DNA from 2 places in the Kitasatospora sp. NPDC088783 genome. Region 1 is predicted to be linked to the other one. Evidence: riboswitches for the same ligand, from Rfam matches in the RefSeq annotation. Region 1 holds a riboswitch; the other holds the start of a gene.
What was found. Region 1 has a riboswitch for glycine ahead of gcvT (glycine cleavage system aminomethyltransferase GcvT). Riboswitches for the same ligand answer to the same signal wherever they lie in the genome.
Positions count from the first base shown of each region.

Region 1 (5,288 bases):
GCCGGCGATGATCAGCTTGGGCCGGTGCTCCTTGGCGAGGCGCTCGACCTCGGCCATGTCGACCTGGCCGGACTTCTCGTCCACGTGGTAGGCCACCACGTTGTACAGCTTGCCGGAGAAGTTGATCTTCATGCCGTGGGTCAGGTGGCCGCCGTGGGCCAGGTTCAGGCCCAGGATGGTGTCGCCCGGCTGGATCAGCGCGAACATCGCCGCGGCGTTCGCCTGCGCGCCGGAGTGCGGCTGCACGTTGGCGTGCTCGGCGCCGAACAGCTCCTTGATCCGGTCGATGGCGATCTGCTCGACCACGTCGACGTGCTCGCAGCCGCCGTAGTAGCGGCGGCCGGGGTAGCCCTCGGCGTACTTGTTGGTGAGCACCGAGCCCTGGGCCTCCATGACCGCCACCGGGGCGAAGTTCTCGGAGGCGATCATTTCCAGGGTGGTCTGCTGGCGGTGCAGCTCGGCGTCGACCGCGGCGGCGATCTCCGGGTCGAGCGCGTGCAGGGACTGGTTGAGAACCGTCATCAGGGGGGTCTCCCGGTCAGGCGCCGGTGAAGGCGGTGTAGCCGTCGGCGTCGAGCAGCTCGTCGGTCGCCTCGACCCGGACCTTGAACAGCCAACCGCCCTCGAAGGGCTCCGAGTTGACCAGGGCCGGCTCGTCGATGACGGCCTGGTTGACCTCGGTGACCTCGCCGGTGGCGGGGGAGTAGAGGTCGCTGACCGACTTGGTGGATTCGAGCTCGCCACAGGTCTCACCCGCGGTGACGGTGTCACCCACTGCGGGGAGCTGGACGTACACGATGTCGCCGAGGGCGTCGGCCGCGTGCGCGGTGATGCCGACCGTCGACACCCCGTCCACGGCGGCGGTCAGCCACTCGTGCTCCTTGGTGTACTGCAGGTGCGTGGGGTTGCTCATGGCGTCATTCTCCAGGATCGCGGGAGGGGCGGGCGCGGCCGTCCGCTGGGCGGACGAACCGGAAAAGGACTGGCTCGGGAGGGGAACGGGGAGAGGCCGGGGTCAGCGGGCGCGCTGGTAGAACGGCAGCGCGACCACCCGGACCGGCTCGGCCTTGCCGCGGACGTCCACCGCGACGGTGCCGCCCGGCTCGGCGTGCGCGGCGTCCACGTACGCGATGGCGATCGGCTTGCCCAGGGTCGGGGACGGCGCGCCGGAGGTGATCCGGCCGATCACGGCGCCCTCGGCGTCCACCACCGCGTACTCGGCGCGCGGGACGCGCCGGCCCTCGGAGACCAGGCCGACCAGCTTGCGCGGCGGGTTGGACCCGGCCGCGGCGGCGGCCTCCTCCAGCGCCTTGCGGCCGACGAACTGCCCGTCGTTGGTGGTCTTGTCGAAGCGCACCACCCGGCCCAGGCCGGCGTCGAACGGGGTCAGCCCGGTGGACAGCTCGTGCCCGTACAGCGGCATGCCGGCCTCCAGGCGCAGCGTGTCGCGGCAGGACAGGCCGCACGGGACCAGGCCCTCGGCGGTGCCCGCCTCGGTCAGCGCGGTCCACAGGTGCGCGGCGTCGGCCGGGGCGCAGAACACCTCGAAGCCGTCCTCGCCGGTGTAGCCGGTGCGGGCCAGCCAGACCTGGCGGCCGGCCACGGTGGCGGGCAGCAGGGCGTAGTACTTCAGGCCGGGCAGGTCGGCGTCGGTCAGCTTGGCCAGGATGCCGTTCGCCTCCGGACCCTGGACGGCGAGCAGCGCGTAGGCGTCCCGGTCGTCGCGGACGACGGCGTCGAAGCCGGCCGCGCGCTCGGTCAGCGCGTCCAGCACCACCTGGGCGTTGGAGGCGTTGGCCACCACCAGGTACTCGTGCTCGGCGGTGCGGTAGACGATCAGGTCGTCCAGGATGCCGCCGTCCTCGCGGCAGATCATGGTGTAGCGGGCGCGCAGCACGCCGAGCGCGGAGATGAAGCCGACCAGGGCGTGGTCGAGCAGCTCGCCGGCCTGCGGGCCGGAGACGGTGATCTCGCCCATGTGCGAGAGGTCGAACAGGCCCGCCTTCGTGCGGACCGCGAGGTGCTCCTCGCGCTCGCTGCCGTAGCGCAGCGGCATGTCCCAGCCCGCGAAGTCGGTCATGGTGGCGCCGAGCGAGCGGTGCAGCGCGTCGAGCGCGGTCAGGCGGAGGGACACGACAGGACTCCCGGGATCTGGAAACGGGCAGGCTGGGGCGAATCTCCCCCATCTGTCGTCGAACCTGAGAGCTTCGCCGCCTCCTGAACAGGATGGCGGCTTGCACCGTGGGTGGGCGCACGGCGCGGCCGTGTCCACTTTCCAGATCTGCCTCGCCCGGGCGGTAGGGGTGCCTGAGAGATTCCGGGGAGGACTTGCTCCTTCGGCGCCGGTCGCGGCCTGTTGCCAGGCCGTTCCGGCTCTCCCGCGCGGGTTCGAGCGGCCGGTGTGAAGTTGTGGGCGGGCCCATCATGGCATGCCGGGGGCGGGTCGCGGGAGAGGGGGCCGCACCGGGCCGGAGCGGGCCGCCGCGGACGGGGCCGCACCGGGCCGCGGCGGACGGGGCCGCACCGGGCCGCCGCACCGGGGCCGCGCGCCGCTAACCTGATCGCAACCGCGGATGTGGAGGGCGAGATGGGGTTCCCGCTGGACGGGGTGCTGGAGGGCGGGCCCTGGCCGGCCAACGAGCTGGAGCAGGTGCTGACGGCCGCGCTCGGCGACCCCGGGGCGACGCCCCGGGTGATCGAGGTGCTGGCCCGCAGCCAGATGTGGATCCCGCTGCCGTCCGGCACCTCCCCGGACGCCGAGGCGCTGGACCTGCCGACGCTGGAGCTGGCCGGGGCGCCGTACGTCCCGGTGTACTCCTCGCAGGAGCAGTACCTCCAGCACTGCCCGGGCATCCCGTTCGCGATCGCCCCGATGTGGGAGTTCGCCCGCGGGCTGCCGCTGGGCATCGGCATCGCGGTCAACCCGGAGGCGCCGGTGGGCATCCCGGTGCCGCCGGAGGGCGTCGGCGAGCTGCGGCGCGGGCCGCGCGGCGAGCAGTGGGAGGCGCAGGGGGTGACCGAGGGTGCCCGGGTGGCGCTCAAGGAGCCCGAGCCGCACCAGGAGCCGTTCGCCTTCCTGGCCGCCGCGACCGGCGAACTCGTCGCGCTGCCCGGCGTCCTGACGGCGCGTCGGGCGCTGGCCCGGGTGGAGGGCGAGCCGACCCTGCTGTACGTCGGCGTGCAGCTGGACCCGGCGGCCCCCGCCGACCCGGCCGAGGTGAACACCGCGCTGGGCCGGGCGCTCGGAACCGCCCCGCCCGGCTGGGGCGTCCACCTGGTGCTGCTCGACCTGGTCGCCGATCCGGTGGTGGACTGGATGCTGGGGCGGGTACAGCCCTTCTACGTGCGGCCGTGACGGCGGCCCCGGTCCGCCGCGCGGGGCACGGCGGCATGACGGCTGTCGGGTGCGCCCCATAGGGTTGCCCGGAACACCGGAGCACGGCGGAACGGACGAAGAGAGTAGGCGGCGACGTGACGGGAGCAGCCGGCGACCCGGGGGCGGTCGAACGCGCCCTCGCAGCAGTCGCGCCGGAGCGCTGGGAGGCGTACGAGGGGCTGCTGCGGGCCCTGGCCGGCGGGCAGGTCTGGATGCTGCTCTGGCACGGCAGCCCCGGCAGTCCGGACGCCCAGTACGGGAACATGGACGTCGGCGGCCACGGCTACGCGCCCTGCGTGACCTCCCCCGGGCAGCTCGCGGCCAGCGGCTGGACGCGCGCCCACGAGGTGGTCTCCGGGCTGGAGATCGCCGCCGCGCTGTACCGCTCGCGCTGGGGCCTGTGGCTCGACCCGCACCGCCCCGGCGGCGGCGTCGGCGTGCCCTGGGCCGACCTGCGGCGGATCGCGCTCGGCCTGGACCGGCTGCCGGCCGGGCCGCTGCGGATCTCCGAACCCCCGGTGCAGGGCTCGCCGTTCTTCACCGTGCTGGAGCGGCAGGCGGGCGAGGTGCGGCCGCTGCGCTCGCTGCGCCGGGCCTGGGTGCAGCCGGTGCTGGGCGAGGGCTACCTGGCGATCGGGCTGGACCTGTACGACACCTCGCCGCCGTCCGTGGAGGCGGCCCGGGCGCTGGTGCAGCGGGCGGCCGCGCAGGCGCCGGAGGGGCCCGGGGTGTCCACCGTGATGATGGCCGACGAGTTCGACCCGGTGGCGATGTGGATGTGGGCCAACTCCCGCCCGTTCTTCGACCGGCAGGGCGCCCCGCAGGCCGGGCCGACCGGCTTCGGTTACGCAGCGCAACCGCCGGCCGGGCCGGCCCAGGGCTGGCCGCAGGCTCCCTGGCCGGGCCATCCGGGCCGTTGAACCTACCCTGACGCCCCGTCGGAAAACCCTCGCCTCGACCTTTTGCCCGGTCGGCGGGGGTTTTTTACCGCCCCATGATCTACGCGCGCCACCCCGCGTGCCACCTGGCGTTTTCCCGCCACTGGCGGGGTGTCGTCAGTGTGCCCCTTGACGGACGCGTAACAGCTGTGTGAAGAGCGATATGCGTCGACAACGGAATTGCATGCCAACAGATCACAGTTAGGCATCCTTCGGCATGGGGGTCTTCCGCCGGGCACTTCCCATGACAGAGAGTGCTGCGCAATGCGGAGCGCGATCCGAGCCTCACGAGGGCGAACGCGTCCCGCCAGCGCATGAACCGCACGAGGCACCTCTCCGTGCGGCGGCACCGTGCACACCGAGAGCGCCCCACCGAGGAGCGCTCCAGTCCGGGAGGCCCCGTTCGAAGGGCGGCCCGAAGCAATCCGGCACCACCCGCAACGCCCTTCTCGCTCAACGCACTTCTGCACCGCCGCATCGGTGCCCGGCACCACCGAACCGCTCTGCACTTCCGCACCGCACGAGACTCCGTGGGCCGGCCACCGTCGGCGAGGGGAACGAACTGACTCATGACCACACCCACCGAGGCCCCCGGGCCGGCGGCCGACACGCGGCCTGACGGCGCGTCAACTGGCGACCCGGCCAAGAAGATCGAGGGGCGCTCGCCCGGCCGCATCGCCTGGAGCCGCCTCAAGCGCGACCGGATCGCCCTCGCCGGCGGCGCCGTCGTGGTCCTGCTGATCCTGGCGGCCGTCCTCGCCCCGGTGCTCACCGCGCTGTTCGGGCACCCGGTCGACGAACCGCACCCGGACCAGATCGATCCGGACCTGCAGCTCCCCAAGGGCGCGTTCGGCGGCATCAGCGGCGACTTCCTGCTGGGCGTCGACACCCCGTTCGGCCGCGACCTGTTCTCCCGCGTCCTGTACGGCGCGCAGATCTCGCTGCTGGTGGCGCTCGGCGCGGCCGTGCTGTCG
Region 1 is NZ_JBIVKJ010000003.1:50,281-55,568, reverse strand. Features, by position in the region: gene glyA (serine hydroxymethyltransferase) at 1-522, opposite strand, end outside; gene gcvH (glycine cleavage system protein GcvH) at 539-913, opposite strand; gene gcvT (glycine cleavage system aminomethyltransferase GcvT) at 1,016-2,134, opposite strand; glycine riboswitch at 2,286-2,391, opposite strand; gene ACIP60_RS08825 (enhanced serine sensitivity protein SseB) at 2,588-3,355, shown strand; gene ACIP60_RS08820 (enhanced serine sensitivity protein SseB C-terminal domain-containing protein) at 3,472-4,296, shown strand; gene ACIP60_RS08815 (ABC transporter permease) at 4,884-5,288, shown strand, end outside.

Region 2 (5,288 bases), on a different contig from region 1:
CGTCCCCGACGCCCCCGGCACCGGCCCCGGCGAGAAGTTCACCGGCCCCGTCTACTCCTGACACCCCCGGGCCCCGGGGCCCCACGCCGAAGCCGCCCGACCGGGGGAACTCCCCCGGCCGGGCGGCTTCCGCGCTCACGCGTCGTACTCGTCCAGCGGCGGGCACGAGCAGACCAGGTTCCGGTCGCCGTACGCGCCGTCGATCCGCCGCACCGCCGGCCAGTACTTGTCCGCCGGGTTGACGCCCGCCGGGAAGACCGCCTCCTCGCGGGTGTACGGGTGCGCCCACTCGCCGGCCAGCATCGCCGCGGTGTGCGGGGCGTTGCGCAGCGGGTTGTCGTCCGCCGCCCACTCGCCCGCGCCGACCTTCTCGATCTCGCCGCGGATGGCGATCATCGCCTCGCAGAACCGGTCGATCTCGTGCAGGTCCTCGGACTCGGTCGGCTCGATCATCAGCGTCCCGGCGACCGGGAACGACATGGTCGGCGCGTGGAAGCCGTAGTCGATCAGCCGCTTGGCGATGTCGTCGACGCTGACGCCGGTCTCCTTGCTGAGCGGCCGCAGGTCGATGATGCACTCGTGCGCGACCAGCCCGCCGGGGCCGGTGTAGAGCACGGGGTAGTGCGGGGCGAGCCGCTTGGCGATGTAGTTGGCGTTCAGCACGGCCACCTGGGTGGCGCGCTTGAGTCCCTCGCCGCCCATCAGGCGGACGTACGACCAGGAGATCGGCAGGATCGCCGCCGAGCCCCAGGGCGCGGCCGAGATCGGGCCGACGCCGGTCGCGGGGCCGGCCTCGGCCTGGAGCGGGTGGTTGGGCAGGTACGGCGCGAGGTGCGCGCGCACCGCGACCGGGCCGACGCCGGGGCCGCCGCCGCCGTGCGGGATGCAGAAGGTCTTGTGCAGGTTGAGGTGCGAGACGTCCGCGCCGAACTTGCCGGGCTTGGCCAGGCCGACCAGCGCGTTGAGGTTGGCGCCGTCGACGTACACCTGGCCGCCGGCCTCGTGGACGAGCTCGCAGATCCGGGTGATCTCGGTCTCGAACACGCCGTGGGTGGACGGGTAGGTGACCATCAGCACGGCCAGCTGCTCGCCGTGCTGGGCGATCTTCGCCTTCAGGTCCTCGACGTCCACGTCGCCGTCGGCCAGCGTCTTGACGACCACGACCCGCATGCCGGCCATCGCCGCCGAGGCGGCGTTGGTGCCGTGCGCGGAGGACGGGATCAGGCAGACGTCGCGCTGGGTGTCGCCGTTCGCCCGGTGGTAGGCCCGGACGGCCAGCAGCCCGGCCAGCTCGCCCTGCGAACCGGCGTTGGGCTGGATCGAGACGGCGTCGTAGCCCGTCACCTCCACCAGCTGCTGCTCCAGCTCCCGGATCAGCGTGAGGTATCCGGCCGCCTGGTCGACCGGCGCGAACGGGTGCAGCTGCCCGAACTCGGGCCAGGTGACCGGCTCCATCTCGGTGGTCGCGTTGAGCTTCATGGTGCAGGAGCCCAGCGGGATCATGCCGCGGTCGAGCGCGTAGTCGCGGTCGGAGAGCCGGCGCAGGTAGCGCAGCATGGCGGTCTCGGAGCGGTGGCTGTGGAAGACCGGGTGGGTGAGGTACTCGTCCTCGCGCAGCAGCCCGGCGGGCAGCGCGTCGGCGTCCTCGGCGATCTCGGCGCCCTCGACCCCGAACGCGGCGAACACGGCCGCCAGGTGCGCGCGGGTGGTGGTCTCGTCGCAGGACACCGACACCCGGTCGCCGTCGACCCGGTGCACGTTGACGCCGCCGGCCAGCGCCGCGGCGACGACCTGGTCGGCCCGGCCGGGCACCACGGCGGTGACGGTGTCGAAGAACGCGTCGTGGGCGAGCTCGACGCCGCCCGCGCGCAGGCCGGCGGCGAGCGCGGCGGCGTAGCGGTGGGTGCGGCGGGCGATGTCGGCGAGGCCGTCGGGGCCGTGGTAGACGGCGTACATGGAGGCCATCACGGCGAGCAGCACCTGCGCGGTGCAGATGTTGGAGGTGGCCTTCTCGCGGCGGATGTGCTGCTCGCGGGTCTGCAGGGCGAGCCGGTAGGCGCGGTTGCCGTCGGCGTCGACGGAGACGCCGACCAGGCGGCCGGGCAGGTTGCGGGCGTACTCGGCGCGCACGGCCAGGTAGCCGGCGTGCGGGCCGCCGAAGCCCATCGGGACGCCGAAGCGCTGCGAGGTGCCGCAGGCGATGTCGGCGCCGAGCTCGCCGGGCGAGCGCAGCAGGGTGAGGGCGAGCAGGTCGGCGGCGACGGCGACCACCGCGCCGAGCCCGTGCGCCTGCTCGATGACGGCCTTCGGGTCCCGGACCGCGCCGGACGCGCCGGGGTACTGGAGCAGCACGCCGAACACGCCGCGCTCGGCGATCTCGGCGGGGATGCCGTCGGACAGGTCCGCGGTGACGACCTCGACGCCGGTCGGCTCGGCGCGGGTCTCGATCACGGCGAGGGTCTGCGGCAGGGTGTCGGCGTCGACCAGGAAGACGCCGGCCTTGTTCTTGGTGACGCGCCGGGCCAGCGCCATCGCCTCGGCGGCGGCGGTGCCCTCGTCGAGCAGCGAGGAGCCGGAGGTGTCCAGGCCGGTCAGGTCGGCGACCACGGTCTGGAAGTTGAGCAGCGCCTCCAGGCGGCCCTGCGAGATCTCCGGCTGGTACGGGGTGTAGGCGGTGTACCAGGCCGGGTTCTCCAGCACGTTGCGCAGGATGACCGGCGGGGTGAAGGTGCCGTAGTAGCCGAGGCCGATCATCGAGGTGAGGACCTGGTTGCGGCCGGCCAGCTCGCGCAGTTCGGCGAGCACCTGGGCCTCGCTGCGGCCGGCGGGCAGGCCGAGCGCGGTGAGGCTGCGGATGGCGTCGGGGACGGCGGCGTCGGACAGCTCGTCCAGGGAGGCGTAGCCGACCTGGGCCAGCATCTTCTGCTGGGCGTCGCTGTCGGGGCCGATGTGGCGGTGCTCGAAGGGGCTGGCCTGCTCAAGGTCGCTGAGCGTCGGCTGGGCGTTCATGGGGGTCGGGCCTCCTGGTCGCGGACCGGCGGTGGTACGCACGCGGTCGGCGGCCGTGGGAGCGCCTGGGCGTACGAACCCGTCAGCCTCCCCCTCTGTCATCGGTACCTGAGAGCTTCGCACGTCCGGACCGCGCGGGCCCGCCCGGCTTGCACCGTCGGCGAGGGCCGGGTCGGCCGGCTCCGGTGCCGACCGTCCTGCCCTGCTTTCCAGAGTGACCTGGCCCGTTCGGTACGGATGCCTGAGAGATTCCGGGGAGGGGTTGCTCCTTCGGCGCCCCGCACCCCGCCGTTCGGGCGGTTCCGGGACTCTCCCGAGCGGGCTCGGCGGTCGCCTCCGAGGTTACCAGCGCGGGCCTCCCGTATCACCGGTGCGGCCCTGTGATCTGCCCCGGACGGCGGTGTCCGGGGTGCCGCCGTCCGTGACGTGCCGTTTGGTGTGAAGTGGCGGCCCGGCACGCTCCTCCGGCCGCCTCCGGACGGATCTTCCCAGGAGCAGCAGGACTGGAGGACAGCGTGCAGACCGATATCGATCCGCGCGACCTGATCGGACACAAGGCGGTCGACCGGAACGGTGACAAGATCGGCACGGTCGACGAGGTGTACCTGGACGACGCCACCGGCGAACCGGAGTGGGCGGCCGTCCGCACGGGGATCTTCGGCCGGGACGCCTTCGTCCCGCTGACCACCAGCGAGTTCGCGGGCGACGAGCTGCGCGTCCCGTACGACAAGTCGCTGATCAAGGAGTCGCCGGACTTCGGCGTGGGCCAGCACCTCTCGCCGGCCCAGGAGCTGCAGCTGTACCGCTACTACGGGCTGGACACGGGCGGCGACGCCGGTTCGGGCCGGGCGGCGGTGGACGGCACGGCAGCGGCGACCGGGACGGCAGCGGCGGCCGGGACCGCCGGGGCGGCGGCGACCGCGAAGGAGCACCCGCGCGAGGAGCCCGCGGCGCCCGCCGCGGACCGCGACTTCGGCACCGTCGCCTCCTCCCCCACCCCGGCGCCCGCCCCCGGCGCCGCCGCCGCGGCCCCGGCCGCCCACGCCGCGGGCAGGCACCAGCAGGCCCAGCCGCAACCGCGGTCGCAGCAGCAGCCGTCCGCCCGGTCGGCTGCGGCGGAGCCGACCGCGCCGGTGGAGATCACCTGCCGCGAGGAGCGGATCGACATCAGCACCGAGTGGCACGAGGTGGGCACCACCCGGCTGCGCAAGTACGTGACCACCGAGCAGGTGGAGCGCCGGGTGCCGGTGGTGCGCGAGCGGGTGCGGGTGGAGCGGATCCCGGTGTCGGACGCGGAGCGGGCGGCGCTGAGCGAGCAGGAGATCGCCGAGGCGGTCGAGGAGGTCACGCTGCGCGAGGAGCGCCCGGTGGTGCACAAGTACCTGGCGCCGATCGAGCGGGTGCGGCTGGTGGTGGAGCGGTACACCGAGGAGGAGGTGGTCCGCGAGGAGCTGCGCCGCGAGCAGGTGGAGGTGCACGACGCGACCACCGGCGAGGGGGACGGCGAGGGGCCGCGGCAGCGCCAACCGTGGAACGCGCAGCCGCAGTCGCCGGCGGCCCGGCCGCAGTCGGCCGCGAACGGCAGCGCGGAGCACGCCCGCCCGGAGCCGCTGCGCTCCTGACGGCCCGTCGGCCGTCCGGCCCCGGCCCGCTCCGGCGGGCCGGGGCCGGCGCTTTGCCAAAGCTTCACCGATCGATATTTGACAGAGTGAAGCATCTCCCGACATCGTTACTTCAGTCCCTGCACTATCGCCTTTCTGAAGCAACCTGTCGGAGGAGTCCCCGTGAGTGAGGCACCACAGCCCACCCCCACGGCCGCCAAGCCCACCAGCGCCCGGGTCCTGCCCGCCCTGATCCTGGCCATGCTGGCCTTCAGCGTGGTGCAGACCGCGGTCGTCCCGATCCTGCCGGGCCTGGCCCGCGAGCTGAACGTCTCGGGCTCCAACATCACCTGGCTGATGACCGCCAACCTGCTCTCCGCGGCGGTGCTCACCCCGCTGCTGGGCCGCTTCGGCGACCTGCGCGGACGCAAGCCCATGCTGCTGGTCTCGCTGGCCGGCCTGGTGCTCGGCTCCGGCCTCGCGGTGGCCACCCACTCCTTCACCTGGCTGGTGGTCGCCCGGGTGCTGCAGGGCGCGGGCGGCGGCGTGCTGCCGCTGGCGATCAGCATCGTCCGCGACGAGCTGCCCCGGCACAAGGTGACCGGCGGCGTCGCCGCGATCTCCGCCTCGATGGGCGTCGGCTCCGGCCTCGGCCTGGTCGCCACCGGCCTGCTGCTG
Region 2 is NZ_JBIVKJ010000012.1:206,531-211,818, forward strand. Features, by position in the region: gene ACIP60_RS29175 (DUF1844 domain-containing protein) at 1-61, shown strand, start outside; gene gcvP (aminomethyl-transferring glycine dehydrogenase) at 136-3,009, opposite strand; glycine riboswitch at 3,229-3,335, opposite strand; gene ACIP60_RS29185 (PRC and DUF2382 domain-containing protein) at 3,525-4,631, shown strand; gene ACIP60_RS29190 (MFS transporter) at 4,794-5,288, shown strand, end outside.
Region 2: it holds a riboswitch for glycine, as region 1 does, so the genes downstream of both, gcvP (aminomethyl-transferring glycine dehydrogenase) here and gcvT (glycine cleavage system aminomethyltransferase GcvT) in region 1, are expected to answer to the same signal.